One region of the Cytobacillus spartinae genome, then DNA from elsewhere that is predicted to be linked to it. Evidence: riboswitches for the same ligand, from Rfam matches in the RefSeq annotation. Region 1 holds a riboswitch; each other region holds the start of a gene.
The links. A riboswitch is a leader RNA that binds a small molecule or an ion and turns the genes downstream of it on or off. The one in region 1 is predicted to bind S-adenosylmethionine.
Positions count from the first base shown of each region.

Region 2: another riboswitch for S-adenosylmethionine. It lies ahead of ACFYKX_RS03010 (Fur-regulated basic protein FbpA); the one in region 1 lies ahead of mtnK (S-methyl-5-thioribose kinase).
Region 3: another riboswitch for S-adenosylmethionine. It lies ahead of ACFYKX_RS01205 (BMP family ABC transporter substrate-binding protein); the one in region 1 lies ahead of mtnK (S-methyl-5-thioribose kinase).
Region 4: another riboswitch for S-adenosylmethionine. It lies ahead of ACFYKX_RS01415 (LLM class flavin-dependent oxidoreductase); the one in region 1 lies ahead of mtnK (S-methyl-5-thioribose kinase).

Region 1 is NZ_JBIACK010000017.1:76,319-81,210, forward strand. Features, by position in the region: gene ACFYKX_RS23740 (pyridoxal phosphate-dependent aminotransferase) at 1-703, opposite strand, end outside; gene ACFYKX_RS23745 (carbon-nitrogen family hydrolase) at 823-1,611, shown strand; SAM riboswitch class I at 1,696-1,845, shown strand; gene mtnK (S-methyl-5-thioribose kinase) at 1,929-3,110, shown strand; gene ACFYKX_RS23755 (GNAT family N-acetyltransferase) at 3,190-3,339, opposite strand; gene ACFYKX_RS23760 (hypothetical protein) at 3,270-3,452, opposite strand; gene ACFYKX_RS23765 (DUF2087 domain-containing protein) at 3,455-4,039, opposite strand; gene ACFYKX_RS23770 (methylated-DNA--[protein]-cysteine S-methyltransferase) at 4,191-4,688, opposite strand; gene ACFYKX_RS23775 (PAS domain S-box protein) at 4,689-4,892, opposite strand, start outside.
Region 2 is NZ_JBIACK010000001.1:610,678-615,569, forward strand. Features, by position in the region: gene ACFYKX_RS02995 (MATE family efflux transporter) at 1-414, opposite strand, end outside; gene ACFYKX_RS03000 (VanW family protein) at 612-1,481, shown strand; gene ACFYKX_RS03005 (alpha/beta hydrolase family protein) at 1,509-2,318, opposite strand; gene ACFYKX_RS03010 (Fur-regulated basic protein FbpA) at 2,333-2,497, opposite strand; SAM riboswitch class I at 2,591-2,697, opposite strand; gene thiT (energy-coupled thiamine transporter ThiT) at 3,192-3,791, opposite strand; TPP riboswitch at 3,859-3,962, opposite strand; gene ACFYKX_RS03020 (alpha/beta hydrolase) at 4,025-4,630, opposite strand.
Region 3 is NZ_JBIACK010000001.1:248,120-253,011, reverse strand. Features, by position in the region: gene ACFYKX_RS01210 (ABC transporter ATP-binding protein) at 1-1,104, opposite strand, end outside; gene ACFYKX_RS01205 (BMP family ABC transporter substrate-binding protein) at 1,211-2,233, opposite strand; SAM riboswitch class I at 2,691-2,796, opposite strand; gene selB (selenocysteine-specific translation elongation factor) at 2,895-4,751, opposite strand; gene coaW (type II pantothenate kinase) at 4,848-4,892, opposite strand, start outside.
Region 4 is NZ_JBIACK010000001.1:300,495-305,386, forward strand. Features, by position in the region: gene ACFYKX_RS01400 (S66 family peptidase) at 1-884, opposite strand, end outside; gene ACFYKX_RS01405 (M42 family metallopeptidase) at 967-2,016, opposite strand; gene ACFYKX_RS01410 (hypothetical protein) at 2,150-2,338, opposite strand; SAM riboswitch class I at 2,533-2,638, shown strand; gene ACFYKX_RS01415 (LLM class flavin-dependent oxidoreductase) at 2,718-3,770, shown strand; gene ACFYKX_RS01420 (ATP-grasp domain-containing protein) at 3,787-4,746, shown strand; gene ACFYKX_RS01425 (hypothetical protein) at 4,856-4,892, shown strand, end outside.

The sequences.
Region 1 (4,892 bases):
CGATTCCAATATCCTTTGCCCCTTCGGTCTGCATAAAGCTAATAGGCTTCTGTCCGTCAAAACCAATTGCACCATATGCAAAATCATGAACCACACAAATATCGTGCTGTTTAGCAAGTTTGACCGTTTTTTCAAAGAATTCATTGGTAGCCACTGCTCCAGTTGGATTGTTCGGGTAATTCAAAAACATTAGCTTACCCTTTTCCAATTCCTCAGAACTCAGTTCACTGTAGTCAGGTAAAAAGTCATTTTCTTCTTTTAACGGCATCGTAATCATTTCCGCTTTAGCAAGTGCCACACCTGACCAATAATCAGGATAGCCTGGATCAGGGACAAATACACTTTCTCCTGGATTTAACAAACATTGTGGGATTTCTACTAGACCCGCTTTTCCGCCAAAGAGAATGGCTACCTCTTTGTCAGGATCAATGGTAACTCCGTATTCACGTTGATAAAATTGAGCAGCACCCTCTTTTAATGAGCGAAACCCCTGAAAGGGAGAATATTTATGATTAATAGGATTCTCTGCAGCCGACTGAAGTCTCTGTATGATATGTTCAGGTGTCGGTTGATCTGGATTGCCTTGTCCTAAATTAATGACATCAAAGCCCTCTTGAATGGATTGATTAACCTTCATAACAAGGGAAGCGAAAAACTGTTTTGGAAGAGATTTTAATAAATCCGATTGAGGATAAACTTTCATTTTTCCACCTGCTTTAATATTTTCATTTTTTAAAAATTTTTGTTGAAAAACTAGTCACAAAGATATAACGTATTTGACAGATTGTAAAGCATTTATTTAATATTTTTACTTATGAGGTGATGACTGTGTCAATCAAAATATCATGTATACAAATGGATATTGCCTTTGGCTTGCTCGAGAAGAATTTTGAAAAAGCTAATCATTTAATGGAAAAAGCAATGGAACATCGTCCTAATATAATTGTTTTGCCTGAGTTATGGACAACTGGATATGATTTAACAAGACTAGATGAGCTTGCAGACGAATATGCTGAAAAGAGTCTAACATTCTTGAAAGAAAAAGCAAAGCAATTTCAAGTCCATTTAGTTGGTGGATCTGTAGCAAACAAGACAGACGAAGGAGTATTTAACACCCTGTTGGTAATCGATAAAAATGGGGAGCTCGTCCATCAGTATAGTAAGTTGCATCTTTTTAAATTGATGGATGAGCATCTATATCTTTCAGCTGGGAAAGAAAAAGGATTATTTACACTTGATAACCAGTTCTTTGCTGGGATGATTTGTTATGATATCCGTTTCCCAGAATGGATACGTTCGCATACAACAGAAGGAGCAGAGACACTATTTGTTGTGGCTGAATGGCCCCTAGCAAGGCTTTCTCATTGGCGTTCCCTATTAATTGCAAGAGCCATTGAAAACCAATGCTATGTGATTGCTTGCAACCGCTCAGGAGCAGATCCAAACAATGTGTTTGCTGGTCATTCGATGATCATTGATCCTTGGGGTGATGTTGTAGCAGAGGCTAGTGAAGCTGAAGAGATTTTGACAGGAGAAATTGACTTGGAAAAGGTGAAAGAAGTAAGAAGTATGATACCGATATTTGCCGACAGACGTCCGGAATTGTATTAGGTTAATTTATAAAAACGTATTGACAAGAATAATGATTTGTTGTTATGATTCTCATCAGTGAATATTTTCTGAAAATTAATTTTTCTCTTATCAAGAGCTGGCAGAGGGATTTGGCCCGATGAAGCCCAGCAACCGACCGTAATTCCATTGTGAGATGGGGCGATATTTGTTCGCCGGATTTTATCCGTAAGGCACGGTGCTAATTCCACCAGATTTATTCTGGGCAGATAAGAGGTGCGAAGTCTAAGCTTCAAGCCTCTTTCAAATGAGAAAGAGGCTTTTCTTATGGGGAAGCCTCCAATTAGGAGGAGTTTAAAATGACATTACAACAAAAACAACAGCAACAAACATATGAGCCTTTAACTGAAAGTACAGCAATCGAATTAGCTAAGAAACTAAACTTATTTTCTGATCAGGCAGTCTTACAAAGTACAGAGATTGGTGATGGTAATTTAAATCTCGTATTTAGAATTGTGGACCAAGAAAATAATCAAAGTGTGATTATTAAACAAGCCCTTCCTTATGCAAAGGTAGTAGGTGAAAGTTGGCCGTTAACATTAAAGCGGGCAACCATTGAGTCAGATGCACTAAAAATATTTAAGGATATTGCGCCTGATTTTGTACCAGAAGTTTACTTTGCTGACGAAGAACTGGCTATAACCGTTATGGAGGATCTATCTCACCTTATTATTGCTAGAACAGGTTTCATTCAAGGAAATGATTATCCACTGCTATCAGCACACCTTGGAAAATACTTAGCAAGAACATTGTTTTTGACTTCCGATTTTGGGTTAAAGCCTGCCAAGAAAAAAGAATTAGTAGGGCAATTTATTAATCCGGAGCTTTGTAAAATTACAGAGGACCTTATTTTTACAGATCCTTTCTTCGATGCACCTACAAATAATTTCGAACAGGAACTCTTAAAAGAAGTTAACCAAATATGGAACGACCAACAGCTTAAGTTTCAGGTTGCCCTTTTAAAGAAAAGCTTCTTAACGGATTCTGAAGCGCTATTACACGGTGACCTTCATACAGGAAGTATCTTTGTATCCGAAGAAGAGACGAAGGTAATTGATCCTGAGTTTGCTTATTTTGGCCCAATCGGCTTTGATCTAGGTCAAGTAATCGCGAACTTACTATTCCAAGCGATTGCTAATTCGGAAAAACGCGAAGTGATTTATAATCATATTGAAGTGTTTTGGACTACGTTTGTTAAAGATTATGAGGCTCTATGGAACAGCCAAAATGAAGAGCCACTAGCTACAACAGAAGGATATTTGTCTTTCCTTCTAGAGAAAGCATTAAAGGACGCTATCGGCTTTGCTGGATGTGAACTTATCCGCAGAACGATCGGTCTTGCACATGTAGCGGATTTAGATGGAATTCAAGATGACACAGAACGTATAGAAGCAAAAAGAACAACGTTATCAATTGGTCGTGAACTAATCGTGAATAGAAACCAATTTACATCGATTCAACAGCTATTAAGTAGCTTATAACAAATTACAGGTATCTTCTATATTGGAAGATGCCTTTCCTTTTTCAACCACATTTATATAAGCACTTCCCTTAGGGAGGTTAGTTCACATGCTCCAGGGAGTACACTCCATACTCCCGTGGTGTATGAAAGCCTAGTTTTTCTGCCAGTTTAATAGATCCTACATTTTTAATGTCACAGTCCCAACGGGGTAGGATGAACCAGTTATGTTGTTTCGCGAATTCACATATACGTCCCCGTCTATAAAGTGATCAAGTACTGAATAGGCAAATGTAGGGGTGAAAGGAAGTTCCTCTAAAAAACTTTGTATAAAGGAATAATCACTTAAAGCTAACTTTTCCACTTTTAACCCTCGCTCTTTGCCCAAAATTCTTCAGGGTTTAATTCGTAGATCCCATTTTCTCTATACATATATTGATTAATGATAAACTCCCTTCGGATGGTTGCATAGTCCTCATGGAATTGCTTTATATATTCGTTTAACTCTTTCTCCTCGTACTTTTTCCCCATCTTTAATCCACGGATGATGTATTCAAATACAATTAATTTCTTCTTCCTTTGTGCAGGGATATTTTTTAACTTACCTTCTTTAAAAAAGTTATCAATTACCTTTTGTCGTTCAACAATCGATTTCTCCATATTATCTTTCTCCCCTTCTTTTTTCTCAATAAGTTCCATAAGGACACTAGCTTGTTGCCTAATAACCGAGGTATTTAAATGAAAATATAGTGTGTTCTTATCTCGTCTATCGTAAACGACGTTAATATCTCTTAGCTTATTTAAGTGATGGGTAATGGTTGGCGGTGTTAATCCTAGTTTTCCAGCAATTGCTTGACCATGAAGTGGCCCTTTTGCTAATAGAGCAATGATTCGAATCCTTGTTGGATCCCCTAAGGTTTTGTGAAAAGAAACTAAACGATTTAGTTGCATAACCGACTCCTCAATTCGATATTTATCTAATTAGATTTATATCAAATTAATTAATGTGTGTCAATGATGGCTTAGGTTTCTGCTTACTATTTAGAAATTAGGCACAAAAATACCACCTTCATGATAAAAGGTGGTTAAATATCTACCTTGGTTATAGGGTTACTCCCTCTATTTCTAATAGCTTTTCTTTAATATCAATTTTGTTACCTGCATACCCGGTAAGTGATTGATTTTTCCCGATAACACGGTGACACGGAATCACGATCGGGAGTTTATTGGCTTTATTGGCTAAACCTACTGCCCTTACTGCTTTTATGTTGTTAATGGAATGGGCAACATCTTGGTAGCTTCTCGTTTGTCCGTAGGGAATTGCTCTCAATACATTCCAAACAGACATTTGAAAATCCGTGCCATCATATTCGATTGGTACGTCAAACTCCAATCTTTTTCCTAAGAAGTACTCCTCTAGCTGCTGTATCACCCTTTTTAGTATTGGGTGCTGGGATTGAGGATTCTCACCCTTTAAAGTAGCTTCTTTTTTTAAGAAGTCTTCTTCATTCAGATAAATAGCAACTAACTTTTCATTTTGACTGACAATATGTAATTCACCTATTGGGGAATCAAATTTCGTATATTCTCTTTTATCCACTCACTTGTTCCCCTTTTTTAAAGGTAAGTAAATATTAAATGTCGTACCAACACCTAATTCACTTTCTACTTGGATATTCCCCTCATGCTCTTCAACAATCTTATATGTGACCATTAAGCCTAAGCCTGTGCCTCTTTCCTTTGTAGTGTAAAAAGGCTCCCCTAACCTCTTAAGCTTTTCATCAGGAATACCACTACCTTCATC
Region 2 (4,892 bases), on a different contig from region 1:
AATTTGTAAATAAGTAGTGGCATCTGAAATCATATTTTCAGGGGTATTTAGAAATCGTAAAAAATTTTCAGATCCAACATAACCGAGAAATCCTAGAACAATCGATAAACTTGTTAATATGACAACAAAGGCATTTAAATAGCGTTTTAAACCATCCTCATCCTCTTTCCCTTTTTGTTGGGACAATATGGTTAAGGTTGCATTGTTTATTCCAATAATAAAGGAAAGAACGGTGAAAATAACTGTTCCTGAAACCGCGATGGCTCCTAATGCATTGGCTCCCAATAAGTTTCCAATCCAAAGGCTATCAATGAACTGATAAGATACCTGGAGTAGGTTCGTCATCATAATTGGGGTTGAAAAAAGGAGCATACTCTTAAAAATATCTCCTTTTGTAAAATCATATTGCTTCATCTAGTAACACCTTTTTCAAAATGGTTTGTTCTTTTATTATTTCGAACTTTTCTTTAGAATGCGAACAATCTGCTTCCTCGGAAAATTGAACCAATTGTTATCATCCGATTGAACCCTAAAATACTACATATACTATATTAGGGAGGTGAACTTGATTGATTCGTTTATTTTTTTCAGTCATTTTGTTTATTGTTGTTATGCAGACAGGTATACACCAAGGCTCAGCAAAAGAGAACGAACTGTTATTTCCAACCTTTACAAAAGAGGATTATTCACTCCCATTACCAGGTAGCCCCCTATTAGATTTAGAAAAAGTTGACCAACTAGCTAAGGAACTATCAGAGAAAATATATGTTTCTCCAAAGAATGCAAAGTTAAATGATGTTGGACAAATGGTACCTGAGGAATTAGGAGTTAAGCTTAATGAGAAAGAATTTAAATCCCAATTCGTAGAATACTTTTACCAAAACAGTCAGAGCAATATGAAAATTCCAACCCTATCCGTTTATCCAAAGGTAGATAGTGAACTACTCTCACATATTAAAAACAAACAAATTGGTTACTATGTTACATATTTCAATAGTCATAATAAGACTCGCTCTCATAATATTCGACTATCAGCAGAAGCTATAAACAATCACGTCGTTTTTCCAGGTGAAAAATTCTCTTTTAATGAAGTAGTAGGTAGACGAACAGAGGCAAAAGGATATTTAAAAGCACCTGTTATTGTTAGAGGTGAGCTATCTGAGGGAATTGGTGGAGGAATCTGTCAAGTTTCCTCCACTTTATTTAATGCTGTAGACCGAGCTGGGATGGACATTATCGAAAGGTACTCCCATAGTAAGAGCGTCCCATACGTTCCACCAGGCCGCGATGCAACTGTGAGTTGGTATGGACCCGACTTTTCTTTTAAAAATATGACCAATCAACCGATTTTAATTAGATCGAAGGCAGTTGGCGGGACGATATTCGTTATGATCTATTCATCAGATCTTATTAATAATGAACCGAGGAATGTTCAAAGCATGTCAATCGACCTTCCAAAGGAAATTCACTTGAGCGATTAGTCACAAGAATCATAATTAGGGATTTTCTTATACAAACTGTTCAATCATGATTTTGTCGTTAATCCACTTTTTTGTTGTGTCCATTAGTTGCTTGAAGTGAGCTGAAGAAGAATAAGTATGATTCGCACCATGAATGATTTGTTTTGTACACGAACCATCTTTGGCTCTAAGTAAAAATTCTTTTTCATACGAATGGCAATAGTGAACGGGGATATCCTTATCATCAGTGCCATGAATAATGAGGACATCTCCCTTGAACTTTTTTGCTTCTTCTAGTGGGTGGAACTTTCTTAGTGAATTGAAATATTTTTCTGAAAAGCTATAGCCTAGATAATCAATAGAGGTAGATTTTTCTAAGTTTCTAAGATTATTCATACCAACGATTTTCGCTATATCTTCATATGGGTTTGCCACCGCTGACCAGAGTATGAGCTGCTTTACCCGAATATCTCTAACCGCAGTTAACAGAGCAGTTGCTCCTCCTAAGCTATGTCCAAGAAGAGTGACCTTATTTGAATCAACTTTATCTATTCCAGAACAAAACTCTATCACGTCTATCGTTTGCTCGATTAATTCGTCTAGACCAGAATTTCCGTAGTTGCCTTCACTCTCTCCGCAGCCACTGTAATCAAATCGAACGACTATACAACTTTCTGCCGTCAGTTGATTAGCGGACTTAACAAATAAACGATCCACGCCTATTCTACTGCTCGTAAAACCGTGGCAAATAATGATTAGAGGATATGATACATTACTTTTATTTAGATAAGAATCCGGAAAATGGATACTACCAATTAAGTGTTGGTTTCTCCACGGTATCTTAATTTGTGTACACATTGGATCGCTCCCCTTTACGATTCGTTGTTTTGAATATGACCTTTTCCCTTAATAACTTTTTCATATTCTTCCTCAAGAACGGATAACGGAAGCTCAAATAGTTGCTTATTACCTTTTTTATAGATTCCAAAATAAAGAAGTTCATCGATAAGTTGTTCCTTTTTCAATGTATCTTCCATTTAACACCCTCCTACTGTTGGACATAAAAAAACCTCCTCTTATCGTCAATTCCAGACAATAAGAAGAGGTTGGTCTCGTATAGGAAGCCGCTCATCTTATCTTTCAAGCTCTCTAAAGCTTGTTGGAATTGGCACAGTTCTCAAACGAGTCCGCTGCCGAGGTTTCATAGGGCCACTCCCTCCACCTCTCTGGATAAGAAAATTAATCTTATTAAGTTTATAGGAATTAATATAAAACAATATAGTCTTTATGTCAATTGGATTTTGACTAATGATGACGAAATTAAGAATATTTGTGTAAAATTAATAAGAGATATGACCCTGGTTCAAAATTGAGCGAAGAGTATTTCCTTGGTTTACTTTCTTAGGTTGTATCGACTTCGGACACTAAACTGGGGGTTCCTCCTCTTGCTATGCGAAGTTGAACTGACTTCGGACTCTACACGAGCTTTTTCTTATTGTACTGTTCGAAGTTGAACTGACATCGGACTCAACGCTAGCTTTTTCTTGTTGTGCTGTCCGAACTTAAAACTAACCTCAGTACGTCCACGGTGATATCACTTAGCATCTGAAGTTCCCCTACCTTCTGACTTTCTAAGAATGTTAGATTCAAGTTTTTATAGGAGACCCACCAGCTTGATCAAATATACTCTATTGAAAAACCGACACATATACAAGGTGTCGGCTCTCTTAACTATGAAGCATTTTTTTGATTGATGCTGATGTAAGTTGGTTTTCTTTGAAGAAGACGTGGTGCACTCGAAATCAGAAGTACTACGACGATTGAGCATAGGATGGCAGCTCCTAGCATCGTTCCTCCATTTACAACTAGCGAGTATAATACAGGTGACATTCCCTCTGGTGCATACTCTCCCCAGAAAATGAATCCGGCCACGAAATGCCAAAAATAACGCGCTAAACTACCGACAAATGTGGCAACGACAATCCAAACCATCGCGGTTTTCTTATCGCCTTTTTGTAAATAAGAATGAATAATTTTATAGAATAGACCGGCAAACCCAACAAAGGCAAATGCAATAAAGTATTCAATGGCAAATTGAATAGGTGTTAAGAAATAGATATCTCCTACCGCGACCTGTAATAACCCCCAAAGAAAACCAGACAATAACGCTACTTTATACCCCCAGCGAAACGCTAAGATAAAAATAGGTACCATCGCGATCGAGATTGAAATCGCTGGTGAGAGTTTAATAGAAGGTAGCAAATCAAGAATCAGTGCGAATGCAGCAAAAAAAGCCGCTTCAATCATTGCTAGTAAGCCTATTTTTTTCATAAAAAAATTCTCCCCTTTTCCTAGTGAACGGAACCCCAAGGGAGAATATGAAAGCAGAATGACAGAAGCATCTACAAATCCACATCCCTGCGCTAGCATTAACTAACAGGTTCAAAGGGTCAGAATAGACAAACTATTCACTCTCAGCATATAGCTCCCCTTGTGGTTACGTTTTATTTAGTTATGTCACATCAAAGTATAACCTATATTTCCCTACTTTGGTAGGAAAAACTTTAAAAAACTTTTTTATACCATTCAGCAGCTTCCTCTACTTCTGTTCGGGTTAACTGATGACCATTATATTCCCAGTGAATGCTTGTGTTTGCACCAGCATTTTCTAAAAACGTCTTTAAATCCTTCGATTCCTGTGGGGTACAAAGTGGATCATTTTCACCGGCTGTAATGAATACATGAACCCCATTTAAGGTTGGCAACTCAATCCCTCTTCTTGGGACCATAGGGTGATGTAGGATCGCTCCTTTTAACGCATCCTGATAGTGAAATAATAAGCTTCCTGCTATATTCGCCCCATTGGAATAACCGACTGCAACAATATGATTGCGATCAAATCCGTATTTTTCAGATGCTTCATTTAAAAATTCATATAATTCCTTCGTACGAAAAACAAGATCTTCTTCATCAAAGACACCTTCTGCAAGTCTACGGAAAAATCGAGGCATTCCGTGTTCTAAGATATTTCCTCTTACACTTAGAATAGAAGCAGTTGGGTCAATCATTCCCCCAATGGGTAGTAAATCTTGCTCGTTTCCTCCAGTCCCATGAAGCAATAGCAGAGTCGGTTTAGTTTCATCGGTACCTTTTTGGAATATATGTTGCATTCAAATCCCCCTCTTCAACTCGAAGTTATTCTCACAAATGCAGATATCTTGAATTCAAAATAAATTTTAGTCCAGTCTATATGACATGTCAAATCATAGGGATGCAAATTTCTTAATCAATCGTTTGATTAAATTACATTCTCCATTGAAGAACTGTTTTTTTACATATAAATCTTCCGGGACATGGTTAATATATCTATGATTGTGTCCTTCATCTCTGGAAAATGAAGGACAGCTTTACTTCCAATCCAAAAATTTAAGA
Region 3 (4,892 bases), on a different contig from region 1:
CTTCTTATTATATTCTGGTTTCTTGTAAAACCCCATAAATGCCGTTTCTTCCACAGTGGCTCCTTTTGCGGCTCCCCACAGATAACGATCTTCTGGAATATGGGATAAACCAGCATTGCGAATGAAAGAGACAGGTTGATCCGTTACATCTGTTCCGCCAAGCTTAATAATCCCGCTGCTAACTTTACGAAGCCCAGATATCGCCTGTAGCAACTCAGATTGCCCATTTCCCGATACACCTGCAATGCCAACAATTTCTCCCCGGCGTATGGAAAAGCTAATATCATCTAAAAGAGGCTTCTTTCCTTTTTCTTCAATTGTAAGTTTGTTAACTTCTAAGAATGTATCCTTATTTAGGTTAACTCTTTGGGTAATCTCTTTAAGCTCTCGTCCAACCATTAGCTTAGCTAACTCATCTATGGTTGTTTCTTTCTTACTTAATGCTCCTGTCACCTTTCCGTTTCGAAGGACAGTGATTCGATCAGCTACCTCCATAACCTCACGAAGTTTGTGTGTAATCAAAATGACACTCTTTCCCTGATTCGCAAGGTTCCGAATCGTCTTTAGCAGACTTTTCACTTCTAATGGAGTTAACACGGCTGTTGGTTCATCTAAAATAATTATTTCTGCTCCCTGATATAAAACTTTTAATATCTCAATTCTCTGCTGCTCACCAATGGAGCACACACTTGTTTTTACCGAAGGCCTAACTTGAATTTTATAGGTATCTGATAGTTTTTCAACTTGCTCAGTCGCACTTAAACGATTAAAAAAACCATATTTTTTTGGTTCATGACCCATCACAATATTTTCAGCTGCAGTAAAATCAGGAAACAACATGAAATGCTGATGAACCATACCGATTCCACTTCTTATAGCATCTTTTGGATCATGGAAGGTTACTGGTTTTCCATTAAGTAAGATGTCGCCCGATGTTGGTTTTTCCATTCCATAAAGCATGCGCATTAAAGTCGTTTTGCCTGCACCATTCTCACCAACAATAGCATGTACCTCACCCGTTTTTAGGGTAAAAGATACATCTTCATTTGCTAGAAATGTTCCGTACTTTTTAGTCATATTTTTCATTTCTAAGCGAAATGTCATATTGTTATCCTCCCTTAAAATCTAATATCCATGGCAAACAAAATGGAAACCGACTACGAAAATAGTAGTCGGTCCCGTATTTTATTCAAATTCTACTAAATCCACTCTATTGAGCTAATGGATTCGGAACCTCAAGAGTTCCCGCTAGAATCTCATCTTTAATTGCGATAACTTGGTCAATCATTTCTTGACTAAGGAAAGCGTTTAAAGGTGTTTTACTGTCATGTGTTACGTATGTTAATCCAACACCGTTTTCTTTAAGCCCATATTCAACTACTCCAGCTTTGAAGGTCCCTTCAGCAAATGCTTTAATTGTTTCATAAGATGCAGCATCAGTTCCTTTAAGCTGTGATAACACGATGTGCTCCGGATCTACTTCTGTACGGTCAATATCTTGACCCGCAGTATAAAAGCCTTTTTCTTTCGCTGCTTCAAATACACCAAGGTCACCTACTGCTGCTGCTCCTGCAATAAAGTCAGCTCCCTTTGAAGCTTGTAAAAGTGCTAGTTCTTTCGCTTTTGCTGGATCCGTAAATCCACCAACATAATTCACTAAAAATTCTGCATCAGCGTTCGTACTCTTCAACCCTTGTTCAAACGCTACAGTCCACTTCTTCAAAAGAGGAATATCCATTGCTGCAACCATTCCTACTTTGTCAGTTTTAGTTGCTAAACCAGCTGCTGCTCCAAGAAGGTATGCAGCCTCATGCTCTCTAAAGTTAACACTTTGTACGTTTGGAAGATCCACGGTTGTGTCGATAATCGCAAATTGACGATCTGGATTTTCAGTAGCTACCTTTTTTAATGCATCTTCTGCTTCAAAAGAAGAGGTAATAATTAAATCATAACCTTCAGCTACCGCCACACGTAAATTCTCTTCAATTGCAGAGTGGTCTGCAGATTCAATCGTTTTTAGTTCTACACCAAACTCATCAGCAGCTTTTTTTGCACCATCATCCATTTGTTGGAAGAACGGGTTCACACCAATCTTTTCTGGAAGAACTAGTGCAATTCTTGATTTTTTCTCATCGCTCGTACCGTTATCACTTGCTTGTTGCTGTGTCTCTTTAGAGCCGCAACCCACTAGTAAAACGGCAAAAATAGTCAATAATACAAAAAGTTTTTTCATCTTCAGATAACCCCCTAGGTGTTTAAGTTCGTCTTTTCTAAAACCATATTCATAATTTAATAGATTCTCACTATTATTACAAGTAAAATATGAATATTTTTTAAAAAAAGATGTTAAATTGTTCGTGTTTTCCTGTTCAACTCCATAAAAAACCAATATATGTTATGTACCTATTCGTCAGTATCCGAACAAATAGCAAAATATGGGTGACTACTTTTTGAAAAATCATTTTATAGAAAAGATTCTTCTCGCCCCAGACAAGCAAATGTCCTTCCAACTTTAAGTTGAAACATTAACTGATTAAATAAAACATCAAAAAACTTTAACGTAGAGGGCTAATCGCTGGCAAGATGCAGATGCAGCTACATCAGAATGAGAGTTTTCATCAAATAATTAAAAAAACAAAAAACTCTTCCTAGTACAAGGAAGAGTTCGCATTATATTTAGATCCTACTCTCCCTCATCTTTCAGAACCATTGTTCTGCTGGAATTGGCACCATACTATAAAAAATAGTGGTTGCCGGGCATCATCGGGCCAGTCCCTCTGCCTCTCTGGATAAGGTTTTCACTATATTCAGTTCGTTTATGAAGATTAATTATCATTTTAACGAATTTTTTAAATATTTCAAGTGTTTTTTAAAATAATTTAGAATGGATAAGTTTACCTATTCCATACTCTCTTATTTTCAATCCTATTTGTATAGCCTTTAGCATCTAATTTCTCTAAAAAAGGAATCATATATTTTCTAGAAAGATCGAGAATATCCTTTGCTTCGCCTACTTCAAATTCCGAACCAGTCTCTACCTTAAGCCTCTCCACTGCATGTTTAAATACAGTACCATGCCATAAGTATTGGTCATCAATAGAAATAACTAGTAATTGCTCTTCTAAAAACCTTTTTAAGTCAGGGGCAATACTTTCTGGTATCCCTGCATCCGAGAGGTAGTCTTTGAAATACTTTACCTTCATACCGTCCTTAAGTAACTTTTCTAATAATCCTTCCATTCTTTTCTCCCAATTTTTCGGAACATGTGGTGAAAATTCACCTAAGGAGAAGAACTGGTCCTTTCTTTGAAAGACTTCCTTTTGCACTGCTTTATCAATCACATAATCTAATAAAACTTTAGGATAAACATTAGTATGAGCTTGAATGAGCTCTGCTTTATTTAACCCCTGCTTCATTGGATATTTATTATGGTAATCTCTGAGTCGATCGTAGAGATCATCTTCTACTGCCTCTACTAAGCCTTTTAATGAATAATTTTTTGTATCAATCTTTATAAAATCTTCATGATTTAGCTCTTCTTTAAGCCTCTCTTCATCTAATGAGGTACGGGTAATCAGCTCAGCTAACGATAAGCTTTTTCCATTCATTAAAGCAGAGAAAATACGTTCCGCTGGCGTTCCAACCTTCTTCTTTTCTAATTCAGAAATCGTATTCTCACCAAAGCGATATTTTTGGCCTTGAGGGTCAATGACCCACCCTCCACCAATTGTTTCTTGTGGACTTGGACGTCTAAGGATGAAGCGATCCCCACGTTTCGTTACAATTTCTTCATCCAAACGTATTTGGCAAAGGATTTCACCGTTATCTTCTTTTAGTTCGTTTCGATCAAAGAACACAATTCTCCCCATTACTTCAGCTGTACCTAGGTGACATTTGATGGGCATTCTTTGCTTCACCATATAATCTAGATCCTCTACAACTCTAATCGCAACATCAATCGTTCGAGTTACAATAAAATGCTCTGAAGATACAAGGACATCGCCACGTTCTAGCTCCTCCTTAGAGACACCTGAGAGGTTAATAGCAGCACGTTGACCAGCAAAAGCCTGCTTTGCAGGTTCATGATGGACTTGGAGTTGTCTTGCTCTAACCTCAATTCCCTTCGGCATGATTTTAAGAGACTGTCCTTCTTCTACGGTTCCCTCATAGACCGTACCTCTCACAACCGTCCCTTGGCCCTTCACCGTAAATACCTGGTCAATAGGGAGACGAAACGCTCCTTTTATATCTCTTGTTTCCTGCTCTCTCAACGTATGTATAATTAAATCCTTTAAATCATTAATCCCCTTATTTGAAAGACTATCAACTAGAACAAATGGTGCGTGCTCAAATACGGTGCCTGATAGCTCTCCCATGATATCATCTTGAACCAAATCAATGAACTCTTCATCTACCTTATCAATTTTCGTTATTGCTACAATCCCATTTTGTATCCCAAGAAATCCAAGGATATCTAAGTGTTCACGGGTTTGTGGCATTACACCTTCATCTGCCGCAACTACTAACACGACTAAATCAATTCCAGCTACACCTGCAATCATTTGACGAATGAAACGCTCATGTCCTGGCACATCAATAACCGATATTTGTAACTCATCATCTTTGTATAAAGGCGCAAATCCTAATTCAATCGAAATTTGACGTTCTTTTTCTTCTTTCAAACGGTCTGTATCTACATTTGTTAATGCCTTAGTTAAAGTTGTCTTCCCATGGTCAATATGACCAGCCATACCAATCGTAAAATGCCTTTTAGCCAAAACTGCCACCTTCTTATAACAATCTTCTTATACTGTAGCTTGATTATAGAATTTGTTCAACAGATTGAATTATATCGTAAGAAGTGCTCCTACTGCCCCACTATATTCACCGTG
Region 4 (4,892 bases), on a different contig from region 1:
CTTAGTGCATCCTCGTATGTGTAAGTGTTTTCGGTTTCCTTTGTTACCGGCCTTCCAATTAGAATTCCATTTACATTTTCAAACCACCCGTTTTGTCTTAGCTGCCAAAGCGCACGATAGAGTTGTGTAACGGATAGTTCTACATTTTCAAAGTAGAAAATTAATCCTTCATCATTAGCATTCTCCAGATTAAAAGATTCTAAATCTCCAAATTTAGTTCCTGTTAAATTCATAATGCAGTCAATGCAACCCCCGATAAAACGGCCTGAGAAAGTTGCGGCTTCCTCTTTTAATGCCTTCCATTCTGTTGGCGTATCTACATAAAATCCTGTAACAGGGTTAGCAAATGCTTGCTCCCAAGAGGATTGATATTGTTCACTTGATGTTTGAATGATTGTAGAACCTACTTCTGAACCAAGTACCTCGCTCCACTTATTTGTAAGGGGATCAAGGTCTTTTGCCGCAATATCTAGAAGTGCTGGCCCATGAGCAGAAGCATGACCAGTTAGAACCGTGTATGAAAAGAGAAGGGTACTAATGTCTGAGTATCCGAGAATCCATTTTGAAGGGAGTGATTGAAGTCTTTCCCAATCTAGATAAGGTAGAATTTCCATTAAGAACTCTCCACCCCAAATAGGAATGATTGCTTTTACATTTGGATCCTCAAAAAAATCCATTAGTTCATTCCTTCTTTTTTCAGGAGAGCAACTTCTACTATTTTCTTGTGTCCAGACTGTATCACCAATAATGATGTTAAACCCTTTTTCCTCAAGTTGCTTCTTTGCTTTATGTACTAGAAAATGACCGCCTTCTTCAACTCCATTGGAAGGGGCTGAGACAGCAATAGTATCACCAGGTTTTAATGCAGCAGGATATTTGATCATACCTTCCACCTCTTCTTTTTCCTATATTATACAATTATTCAAGTGTTAAAAAAATCCCCCTCAAAAAGAGGAGGATAAAAATTTATAGAACCATATCTGACATTACATAGTGATACAAAAGCTTACCAGTATTATCAATTGAAGACTGGTGCGTACGCTCGAATGCGTGAGAGGAATCAATACCCGGTCCAATTAAGCCGTGAACAATATCGTGTCCCGAGCGAATGGCTGCTGATGCATCTGATCCGTAGTATGGATAAATATCTAGCTTATAAACGATGCAGTTTTCTTCAGCTAGATTCACTAATCTTTTCCTTAACTCATAATGATAAGGTCCACTTGCATCTTTCACACAAATGGAAACAGTATACTCATCAGTCGACTGGCCATCACCCATAGCGCCCATATCAACAGCTAAATATTCAACTGTTTCTGGTGTTATGTTTGAGTTTCCACCATAGCCAATCTCTTCGTTATTAGAAATTAAAAAGTGTGTTGTGTAAGGAAGCACAACATTATTTGTTTTAATCTCTTTGATTAATTGAAGGAGTATAGCGACACTTGCCTTATCGTCTAGGTGACGCGATTTAATAAAACCACTTGGTGTAATTTCGACTCTTGGATCAAACGACACGAAATCGCCCACTTCAATTCCAAGATTACGAACATCCTCAGCGTTTTTCACTACCTCATCAATTCTGACTTCCATGTTGTCTTGGTTTCTTTCTGCTTTGCCAGCATCTTTATATACGTGAACAGAAGTCTGGTGCATCAAAATTGTCCCTGTGTAAATCTTTCCAGAACTTGTTTCGATTTGACAATATTCACCTTCAATGGAGTTGTATTTAAATCCACCAATTAAATCTAACTTCAGTCGTCCATTCGACTTAATCTCTTTAACCATTGCACCAAGTGTATCAACATGTGCAGTTAACATGCGGTGTTTGTCTGTATTTTTTCCCGGTAAGGTTGCAATTAGACCACCTTTTCGATTGCGTCTAGTCTCAACACCATACTCAGATAAAAAGTTCTCAACATATGTAATCACTTCGTTTGTATTACCAGACGGGCTAGGAATAGATACTAGCTCTTTTAACAAGGAAAATGTGTCATTCGTATTTGGAAAATTCATTTTTTATTATCCTCCTAATATGTATTCATAATTACTATTATACGCTTCATTCTTGATAAATCTAATAGTTTCATAAATAGAACCATCGTAAAAAGAGTATCCAGGAATCCCCGAATACTCAAAGTTACTTTAACTATCCCTTTTTAAAAAGGACCTTCCCACCGTAATAAAGTAAAGCGAAGGAAAAAACTATAATAGCAATGACTCCTATAACATCAAAGAGCAAGGCAACTGCACCTGTAATCACTGCATTGGTTGGAATATAAATCAATGCAAATCCAGCAAGAATACATGCTAGGAATATAAGCGCTTTATGATACATTCGACTAACACCTCCCTCTAATATAATGTATGAGAAAATTAAGTTTTCGAAAGGACAAATACCCATCTTGTTAGTTAAAATTTTTGTGTATGTAGAATGTTTAGAATGAATAGGTTAGTAACATAGAAATAAATATTTGACTTAAACCTGAGTTATATAGTAGGATTACTAAGAATTAATTATTTGAATATTAACTCTTATCAAGAGAGGCGGAGGGACTGGCCCTACGATGCCCGGCAACCACTGATTTTCAGAAAGGTGCTAATTCCAGCAGAGCTATTACGTTCTGACAGATAAGGTGAAGCGAAAACTTCTTCTTATCGAAGAGGTTTTTTTGTGTTTATGAAACTGTTTTAGAATACACAAGGGGGAAATACACATGAAATACGGTTTTTGGTTACCGATTTTTGGGGGATGGCTTAGAAATGTTGATAACGAAAACATGCCACCTACATTTGATTATGCGAAGAACGTAATTCAATCTGCTGAAAATTGGGGGTTTGACACAACTCTCATTGCTGAGCTTTACTTAAATGATATTAAAGGGCCTAAGCAAGATTCATTAGAAGCGTGGTCGACAGCAGCAGCTCTAGCAGCTGTTACGGAAAAAATTGAAATTATGACGGCTGTTCGTCCAGGATTCCATAACCCTGCTGTTACCGCAAAAATGGCAGCCAATATTGATCATATTAGTAACGGTCGCTTCACTTTAAATGTTGTCTCTGCTTGGTGGGAAGAAGAAGCAAAGCAATATGGTGGAATTTTTACAGAGCATGACGAGCGATATAATCGTACAGAAGAATTTATCGACGTGCTAAAAGGACTTTGGACAGAAGATACTTTCTCATATGAAGGAAAATATTATTCTATTAAAAACGCCCATTTATCTCCAAAACCTGTACAACGTCCTAATCCGATTCTATACGCGGGAGGAGAGAGTCCTCGAGGCAAGAAGGCAATTGCAAAACAATGTGATGCGTATGTGATGCATGGTGGGACAGTCGAGGAAGTTGCTGTTAAAATTGATGATATGAAAAAACAAAGGGAGCTAGCAGGAAATAAACCTTTCCGTTCATTTGGTATGGCAGCATACGTGATTTGTAGAGACACGGAAGAGGAAGCACAAGAAGAGCTTGCTAGAATAACGGATGTAAAAGAGACGAGTGCTTACGCAGGATACAAAGATTTTGTTGGGAAATCTCAGTTAGAACAGCAAGTTAAGTTATATGATTATTCTGTTTCTAATCGAGGGTTACGTCCAAACTTAATAGGGACACCAGACCAGATTGCCGAACAAATCATTGCATATGAAGAAGCGGGAGTCGATTTACTATTACTTCAATTTTCACCTCAGTTGGAGGAAATGGAACTCTTTTCAAAAAAAGTAATGCCACTAGTTACGCAAAAACAAAAAAATAAACAATTACAGTAGGAAATGAGGGAATACGTTGAATAAAATATATGTCTTACATGAAAATAGTGAATGGACCATTCATTTAACAAATAGATTAGAAGAGTTAGGTCTTCCATATGAAGAGTGGCATTTGGATCAAGGAGTTGTCGATTTATCATCAGAGCCACCTCAGGGTGTTTTTTATAGCCGAATGAGCGCTTCATCACATACGAGAAATCATCGCTACGCACCAGAGTTAACCGAATCTGTTTTGGCTTGGTTAGAGAGAAATAATCGAAAGGTTTTCAACGGTAGTCGTGCATTACGACTTGAAGTCAGTAAGGTTAATCAATATATGGCTTTAAACGCAGTTGGAATAAGAACACCAAAAACCATTGCTGCAGTAGGGAGAGGGCAAATCTTAGAAGCGGCTGTAAAGCTGGAGGCAGGATCCTTTATTACGAAGCACAATAGAGCTGGAAAGGGCCTAGGAGTTCAATTATTTCATTCTATTGATAGCTTAAGAGAATACGTGGACGGACCAACATTTGAAGAACCGGTGGATGGAATTACGCTTGTACAAGAATATATTCAATCACCTGAGCCATTCATAACAAGATGTGAGTTTGTTGGTGGTAAGTTCGTCTATGCTGTTCAAGTGGATACATCTGAAGGGTTTGAACTTTGCCCCGCAGATGCCTGCCAAATTGGAGATTTATTTTGCCCAGTAGGAGAGGAAGCTCCACAAGAAAAACCTAAGTTTCAAGTAGTGGATCTACATGATCCGATCATTGAATTATATGAAAAGTTCCTTCAGGAGAATAAGATTGCAGTTGCAGGGATTGAATTTATTCGAAATGCTGATGGAGAAATCTATACGTATGATGTAAATACCAATACAAATTATAACTCAGATGCAGAGAGGGTATCGGGGAAATTCGGAATGCTTGAGGTAGCAAAATTTCTTGGGTCTGAGCTAAAGAAACTTGAAAAAGGGACACTAATTAATAGCTAATTTAAAGAACAACACGTCCTAATGCGTGTTGTTTTTGATGCTATGTAAAAGGATTATCTGTTTAAGAGAGCGAATAACCTTTATGAAGGTTTTAAAGGAGGTTCTTTTTTTGAATACAAAATTAATTATCGTTGAAGGGTTACCAG